DNA from 3 places in the Mesorhizobium sp. P2_D1 genome. Region 1 is predicted to be linked to each of the others. Evidence: predicted binding sites of a transcription regulator. Region 1 holds the regulator's gene; each other region holds the start of a gene.
The links. Region 1 encodes PhoB, which activates phosphate uptake and scavenging genes when phosphate is short. Its sites were predicted from a motif close to TGTCATNNANCTGTCAT; they were not measured.

Region 1 (2,264 bases):
GGCATCCCCGCCACCATGGAGAACGACTGCAATATGATGGCGATAGCGTTGCGCTGGCGCGACCCTGATCGCTACCGCGACGACTTCATCGCCATCCTGTTGTCGCACGGCATCGGCATGGGCCTGGTGCTGAAGGGCGAGCTGTTCACCGGCACTCATTCCTCGGGCGGCGAGTTCGGCCATATGATCCATCGGCCGCACGGCGCGCTGTGCCGCTGCGGGCGGCGCGGCTGCGTCGAGGCCTATGCCGGCAACTACGCCATCTGGCGCAACGCAAGGCAGATGAGTGAGGATGCGGAACCGGTCGCCGATGTCAGTGATGCCGACATGCGCGCGCTGGCGACCGCGGCCCGCGAGAGGGATGGACCCGAGCGCGAGGCCTATCGCAAGGCCGGCGAGGCACTCGGCTACGGTCTCGGCAGCCTGTTCGCGCTGATCGATCCGGCGCCCGTCGCCATGGTCGGTGTCAGCGCCGCGGCCTTCGACCTGATCGAGCCGGCATTGCGCGAGGCCATTGCTCAGACCGCCGGCGGCCAGCATTCGCAATCGATTTCCTTCGACACCGAACCGAACGAACTGCCACTGATCCGCGAAGGCTGCGCCACGCGGGCACTGACCTTCGTAGACCAGGAGATTTTCGCGCCCGGCACGCAGGCGAGATCCGGCCTCGGTGGCAAGAACGTTGCGTGAATAACGCGCCGGGATGTGTTGAGATTCAGGTTAGGCCGAGTCGAGAATGGCGGGTTCCGAGAACCGGAACGGAGCGGACATTTGGATCCGTGAGTACCGGAAGCGCAGGAAACTGCCGTTCGCAGGCCGGCATCACCTGAATATCAGCAGATCCCTAATCTTCCCGGATTGCGTAGCCCGCCCCACGAATGGTGCGGATGACATCGGGCATGCGGCCATTGTTGACCGCCTTGCGCAGCCGGCCGACATGCACGTCGACCGTGCGTTCGTCGATGTAGATCGTCTCGCCCCAGACATTGTCGAGCAGCTGGCTGCGCGAGAACACGCGGCCGGGATGGCGCATCATGAATTCGAGCAGGCGGAATTCGGTCGGTCCGAGCCGGATCTCGCTCTTCTTGCGATAGACCCTGTGCGATTCACGATCGAGCACGATGTCGCCGACCTTGAGCACGCTGGACAGCACTTCCGGCTTGGCGCGGCGCAGCAGCGCCTTGACCCTGGCCATGAACTCCGGCGTCGAGAACGGCTTGACCAGATAATCGTCGGCGCCTGTCGAGAGGCCGCGCACACGATCGCTTTCCTCGCCACGCGCGGTCAGCATGATGATCGGCAGCCGCTCGGTCTCTGGACGCATCCTTAGCCGGCGGCAGAGTTCGATACCGGAAACCGCCGGTACCATCCAGTCCAGCACCAGAAGGTCGGGGACGTTCTCCTGCAGCCGGATCTCGGCCTCGTCGCCGCGCGTCACCACCTCGACCTGGTAGCCCTCGGACTCCAGATTGTAGCGGAGCAGCACACCCAGCGGCTCCTCATCCTCCACCACCATGATGCGTGGCGCGATCATCGACTGGTCATCCCTGCCGTCATGCCGCCGGCGCGGACATCGCCGTCTCGTCCTGCTTCGGACGATTGGCGGGCAGCTGCGTGCCGGTCAAAACATAATACGCATTTTCCGCGATGTTGGTGACGTGATCGCCGATGCGCTCAAGGTTCTTGGCGCAGAACAAAAGATGCGTGCAGGCGGTGATGTTGCGCGGGTCTTCCATCATGTAGGTCAGGAGTTCGCGGAACACGGAGGTGTACTTGACGTCGATGCGCTCGTCGTCGGCGCGCAGCTTCGCCAGCGCCGCCGCATCGCGTGCCGTATATTCCTCGATGACGCCCTGCACCTGGATCAGCACCAGCTGCGCCATTGCGTCGATGGAGTGCGACAGGTCGCGCGGGGTGACGCTGAGGCCGACGGTGCCGACGCGCTTGGCGATATTCTTGGCAAGGTCGCCAATGCGCTCGAGGTCGCCGGCCATGCGGATCGAACCGACGACATGACGCAGATCGTCGGCCATCGGCTGACGCTTGGCGATCAGTGTGATGGCGCGGTCGTCGAGCTCGCGCTGGCGCGCGTCCATGATCGCATCGTCGGAGACGACGCGCTGCGCCAGGGCGTTGTCGGAATTCAACAGCGCCTTGGTGGCGCCGCCGACCATCGAGCCGGCGAGGTCGCCCATGTCGCGGATCAGCCTGCTGATCTGTCCGAGATCCTCGTCGAAAGAAGCGACTGTGTGTTCGCCCATGAT
Region 2 (2,264 bases), on a different contig from region 1:
CCGAAACCTCACAACGCAGATGGATGAAATGGTCGGCCCGCAGACGATCCTGCTGGACACTGTCCTCGATCGCGTCGGCCAGCTTGCGGATGTCGTCCGATGTCAGGTCGGCGTCCTCGTCCATGCCGACGCGCAAGGCATCGAGCACGGTGGTGATGCCGGCGGTCGCCACTTGCGCGTCATGGGCGAGCACGGCGGCGATCGGGTTCCAGCGCACCTTCGGCCGCGGCGCGTAGTGGCCTTCGAGATGGTCGGTGTGGAGTTCGACCAGCCCGGGAATGATATAGTCGCCGCCCATGTCCTCGCCGGCCATGGTCCCGCCGGTGTGGTCGGTGCCGGCATCGATGCCGGCGATAAAGCCGTCGCGCAGCACCAGCGAACCCTCGACGATCTCGTCGGCAAGCACGATGCGCGCGTTGGTAAGAACAGTTTCGGCGGTCATTTCAGGCAGTCCTTGTTTATTCCGGCTGGGTTGTTCAGGCGGTTTTTCTGGCAGGGCGGCGCCCGAGCGCGTGATGGGAGAGCACCATGAACGGTGCGCCCGGTTCGGTTTCGACAAACAGCGTCAACGCATCCACCAGCACCGGCTGTTGCAACACCTCCGCGAACAGGCTGTCGATTGCTGCACGAAGACGAGGGCTTTCCTGTGGCCCCGCCCGGCCGGACAGCGTCATGTGGAAGCGGAAGGTCTCGAAGACATAGGGATAGCCCCACTGGCACAGATTGCGGAATTGGGCGGGCTTCAGCGAGTCCGGGCTGCGCCGTTCGATCTCCGCCTCTGTCAACGGCGCGCGAAACCGGTCGAAACCGAGCACCACGTCATCGGCAAAGCGGTTGAGCGGAGGCAGCGGTCCTTCCGGCACCAGCGCAAAGAAGCTGTCGATCTGGCTGACGACAAGGCGCGGGATCGTCACCACCGGCGTTGCCTCGGCAAAATGGTCGAGTGCCGCGCGCAGCGAGGTCTCCGTCTCGTTGGCAGCCAGCCGGAAGGGGGCTTTCAGCGTCGCATGAAAACCGTAGCGCCGCGCCGAAGCGGTGTGGAAGGCAACTTCCGCCGCCGACAGATTGGCCACCGTCTCCACCGGCCTTGTCGCGCCACCGAACGGGTCGCGGCCCAGCCAGTTGGCGGCGATCCGCGCCAGCGGCTCGTCCTGCCGGGGAGTGAAATAGATGGCGTAGCGCATGAGAAGAAGTCCTCGTTAAAGCGCGCCGCGTTTGAAGAAATGCTGCGACGCGCTTTAAGTCTTGGTTTTTCGCATATCGTACTCCCAAAACCGCTGCTCACTTTTGGGCGACATGCACTGGCCCCGCTGCCATAGGCGATTTCCATGACGGATTGACGAAGCTTTGAAGGGTTTTCGAAGGCAAATCGACCCTGCAGGTTCTTAGCCGACGATTTTCCCAGCTGGACCAACAGCTTCACCCGAAACGAATGACCGGTTAGGCTTTCATCAACCATTCGTGCTCGGGCGCGTTGTGGAATTTCCACGTCCGCTTCGGCCCGGCCATCACGTTGAGATAGTAGAGGTCGTAGCCGTGGCAGGCGGCACAGGGATGATAGCCCTTGGGCACCAGCACGACATCGCCATCCTCAATCGCCATGGCCTCGTCCAGCGCGCGATGACCGTTCTTGTCGGCGTCGGTGTAGACGCGCTGGAAGGCAAAGCCCTGCGGCGGGTTGAGGCGATGATAGTAGGTTTCCTCGAGATAGGATTCGGCCGGCAGATTGTCCTGGTCGTGTTTGTGCGGTGGGTAGCTCGACGTGTGGCCGCCGGGCGTGATGACCTCGACCACCAGCAATGAATCGGCCGGCTTGCCTTCCGGCAGGACGTTGGTGACGTAGCGCGTGTTGGTGCCCTTGCCGCGCACCTCCTGGCCGAGTTCGTCCGGTCCGATCACGCGCACCGGCAGGCCGCCGCCGAGGCCCGGTGCAGAGCAGACCGCGAGCTCCAGCTCCGTGTCTGCCGTAACCGACCAGTCCGACCCTTCGGGTATGTAGACCGACCAGGGTTTGCCCTCGAACGGCGACATGCGCTCGCCGAGCAGGCCGAGGTCCTTGCCGCCGGCTGTCGCTTTGCCCTTGCCGGTGACGAACACCAGGCAGACCTCGCGATCGTCCGTTTTTCCCGACGCGCTCTCGCCGGGCTTCAGCCGATGCAGGTCGAAACCGACATAGGTCCAGCCGGCGGTTTTCGGCGTCACATGGGCGACGCGGCCATGGCCCTTGTCGGCCTTCACCAGCAGTTTCGACATCCGGTTACTCC
Region 3 (2,264 bases), on a different contig from region 1:
GTGCCGGTGGCATCCTGGCGCAGTTCCTGCCGCAGTCGCCCGAGCGCATGCGTGTTCCGGACCTGCCGGGCGGCGATGGCGATCCGCGTGAGGAGATCCATGATCCGGCCGACAATTCCTGGCAGGAGCTGCTGGCACTGCTCGGCACCATCGAGCCGACCGAACTGATCGACCCGACGATCGGCGCCGAGCGGCTGCTGTACAGGCTGTTCCACGAGCATGGCGTGCGCGTCTTCGGCGGCGTACCGGTTGCCGACCAGTGCTCATGCTCGAGGGACAAGATCCGTGGCATCCTCGAGGGATTCTCGGCGCAGGAGATCAAGGACAGCACCGAAGACGGCGGCATCCACGTCGCCTGCGAATTCTGCTCGAAGCAATATGACTTCGATCCGGCGGAATTTGCGGCGGCCCAGTAGAGAACGCGCCYCACCGGCTGCTTGGCGGCCGGTGAGGCGAAGCTAATTCACCGTCCGCCGCGTCCCCGGCAGATCGAGCGAGAAGGCGGGGATGGCGATGTCGAACGTCTCGCCCCGCTTGTTGCGCATCGTGTAGTGCCCGACCATGATGCCGGACGGTGTCGAAAGCGGGCACCCGGACGTGTATTGATAGCTGTCGCCGGGATTGAGTTCGGGCTGGTCGCCGACGACGCCGGGACCGCGCACCTCCTCGACCCGTCCGGTGCCGTCGGTGATGTGCCAATAGCGCGACAACAGCTGCACGAACTCATCCGACTGGTTGTCGATCGTTATCTGATAGCCCCAGACATAGCGGTTCTCCGAGGGGTCTGAGCGGTCCTCCAGATAGAACGGCCTGACCTGCACTTCGATGTTGCGCGTCACGGCGCGGTACATAAGCGGCTCCAAAACAATCCAGGTCGAACTGTCCTCGCTCCGGGCGAGCAGGTCAACGTGCGCGTCTTGTCGCGCCCGGCCTGAAAGGCAGGTGCCGACAAAGAATGTCATTTAAGTGACACATGACAATGGTGGTGTGCACGAAGCGGGCGACTCGGCGCTCTGTCGAACTGTTGAAAACGGCCATCACGCGGGCCGTCTTTTCTGGAGTGGCCAGGTCTCGATGGAACTCACCCTCATAGCCGCCTCGCTTTCGGTCGCTCTCATCCTTTCAAACCTCGCCAGCATCCTGCTCGCCGCTTCGCGTCTGAAGCGCCACCGCACCATCGCGCCGCCGGCCGGCAAGCCGCTGCCGGTGTCGATTATCGTGCCATCGCGTGGCGTCGAGCCGTTCACGCAGGAGACGCTGGAGCGCGCCCTCTCGCTCGACTGGCCGCGCTATGAACTGGTCTTCTGCGTCGCCCATGCCGACGATCCGGTGGTCAGGCTGATCCGTGCCGCCATCGCCCGTTCTCCCAAGGTGCCGGCGCGGCTGCTGATCGGCGACGACCGCATCAGCGCCAACCCAAAACTCAACAATTGCGTCAAGGGTTGGGAGGCGGCGCGCCACGATTGGGTTGTCCTGGCCGATTCCAACGTGTTGATGCCGAGAGACTACGTCCAGCACCTGATGGCTGCATGGCGGCCCGACACCGGCCTTGTTTGCTCGACGCCGATAGGCTCGCGCCCGGCCGGCTTCTGGGCCGAGGTCGAATGCGCTTTCCTCAACACGCTGCAGGCACGCTGGCAATATGCCGGCGAGGCGCTTGGCCTCGGCTTTGCCCAGGGCAAGAGCATGCTCTGGAACAAGCCGATGCTCGACGCCATTGGCGGCATCCGTGCGCTCGCCGCCGAGATCGCCGAGGACGCTGCCGCGACCAAGCTGGTCAATGGCCTTGGCCTGCGCGTCAATCTCGTCGCCGCGCCCTTCGAGCAACCGCTCGGCCGGCGCACCTTTGACGAGATCTGGTCGCGTCAGGCCCGTTGGGCGCGCCTGCGCCGCGTCACCTTCCCATGGTTTTTCGCACCCGAAATCCTGACCGGGGCAGTGGTGCCGCTGGCACTCGCGCTGTTGGCGGCGGCAAGCGCGGGCGTCAGCCTCTGGGCAACCGCCATTGCCGTGCTGGCGGCCTTCTACCTTCCGGAATGCGCCCTGGCCTGGTCCAAGGGCTGGTACCTGTCGCCGCGCATGGTCGCGGCGATCATGATGCGCGACCTGATCCTGCCGGCGATGTGGGCGCGCGGCTGGCTGGGTGGCGCCGTCGACTGGCGCGGCAACGCGATGACCATCGGCACCAAGGCGGCCGAGCTGGAAGAGACGCCGTCCGGCGCCTGATGGCCAAAGGCCTTTTACTTGGCCGCCTTCAGCGCCTG

Region 2: a site for PhoB is predicted at 1,329-1,345, ahead of AC1D0I_RS03170 (DUF1045 domain-containing protein). Genes of this name have one in related genera too.
Region 3: a site for PhoB is predicted at 957-973, ahead of AC1D0I_RS05215 (ceramide glucosyltransferase). Genes of this name have one in related genera too.

The regions. Positions count from the first base shown of each region.
Region 1 covers NZ_JBFUDZ010000020.1:68,792-71,055, forward strand. Annotated here, with positions in the region: gene AC1D0I_RS16605 (ROK family protein) at 1-690, shown strand, start outside; gene phoB (phosphate regulon transcriptional regulator PhoB) at 845-1,534, opposite strand; gene phoU (phosphate signaling complex protein PhoU) at 1,554-2,261, opposite strand.
Region 2 covers NZ_JBFUDZ010000002.1:127,908-130,171, reverse strand. Annotated here, with positions in the region: gene AC1D0I_RS03175 (alpha-D-ribose 1-methylphosphonate 5-triphosphate diphosphatase) at 1-442, opposite strand, end outside; gene AC1D0I_RS03170 (DUF1045 domain-containing protein) at 477-1,184, opposite strand; gene iolB (5-deoxy-glucuronate isomerase) at 1,441-2,253, opposite strand; gene AC1D0I_RS03160 (DUF3329 domain-containing protein) at 2,258-2,264, opposite strand, start outside.
Region 3 covers NZ_JBFUDZ010000003.1:223,187-225,450, forward strand. Annotated here, with positions in the region: gene AC1D0I_RS05205 (Hsp33 family molecular chaperone) at 1-416, shown strand, start outside; gene apaG (Co2+/Mg2+ efflux protein ApaG) at 459-851, opposite strand; gene AC1D0I_RS05215 (ceramide glucosyltransferase) at 1,075-2,226, shown strand; gene AC1D0I_RS05220 (O-succinylhomoserine sulfhydrylase) at 2,241-2,264, opposite strand, start outside.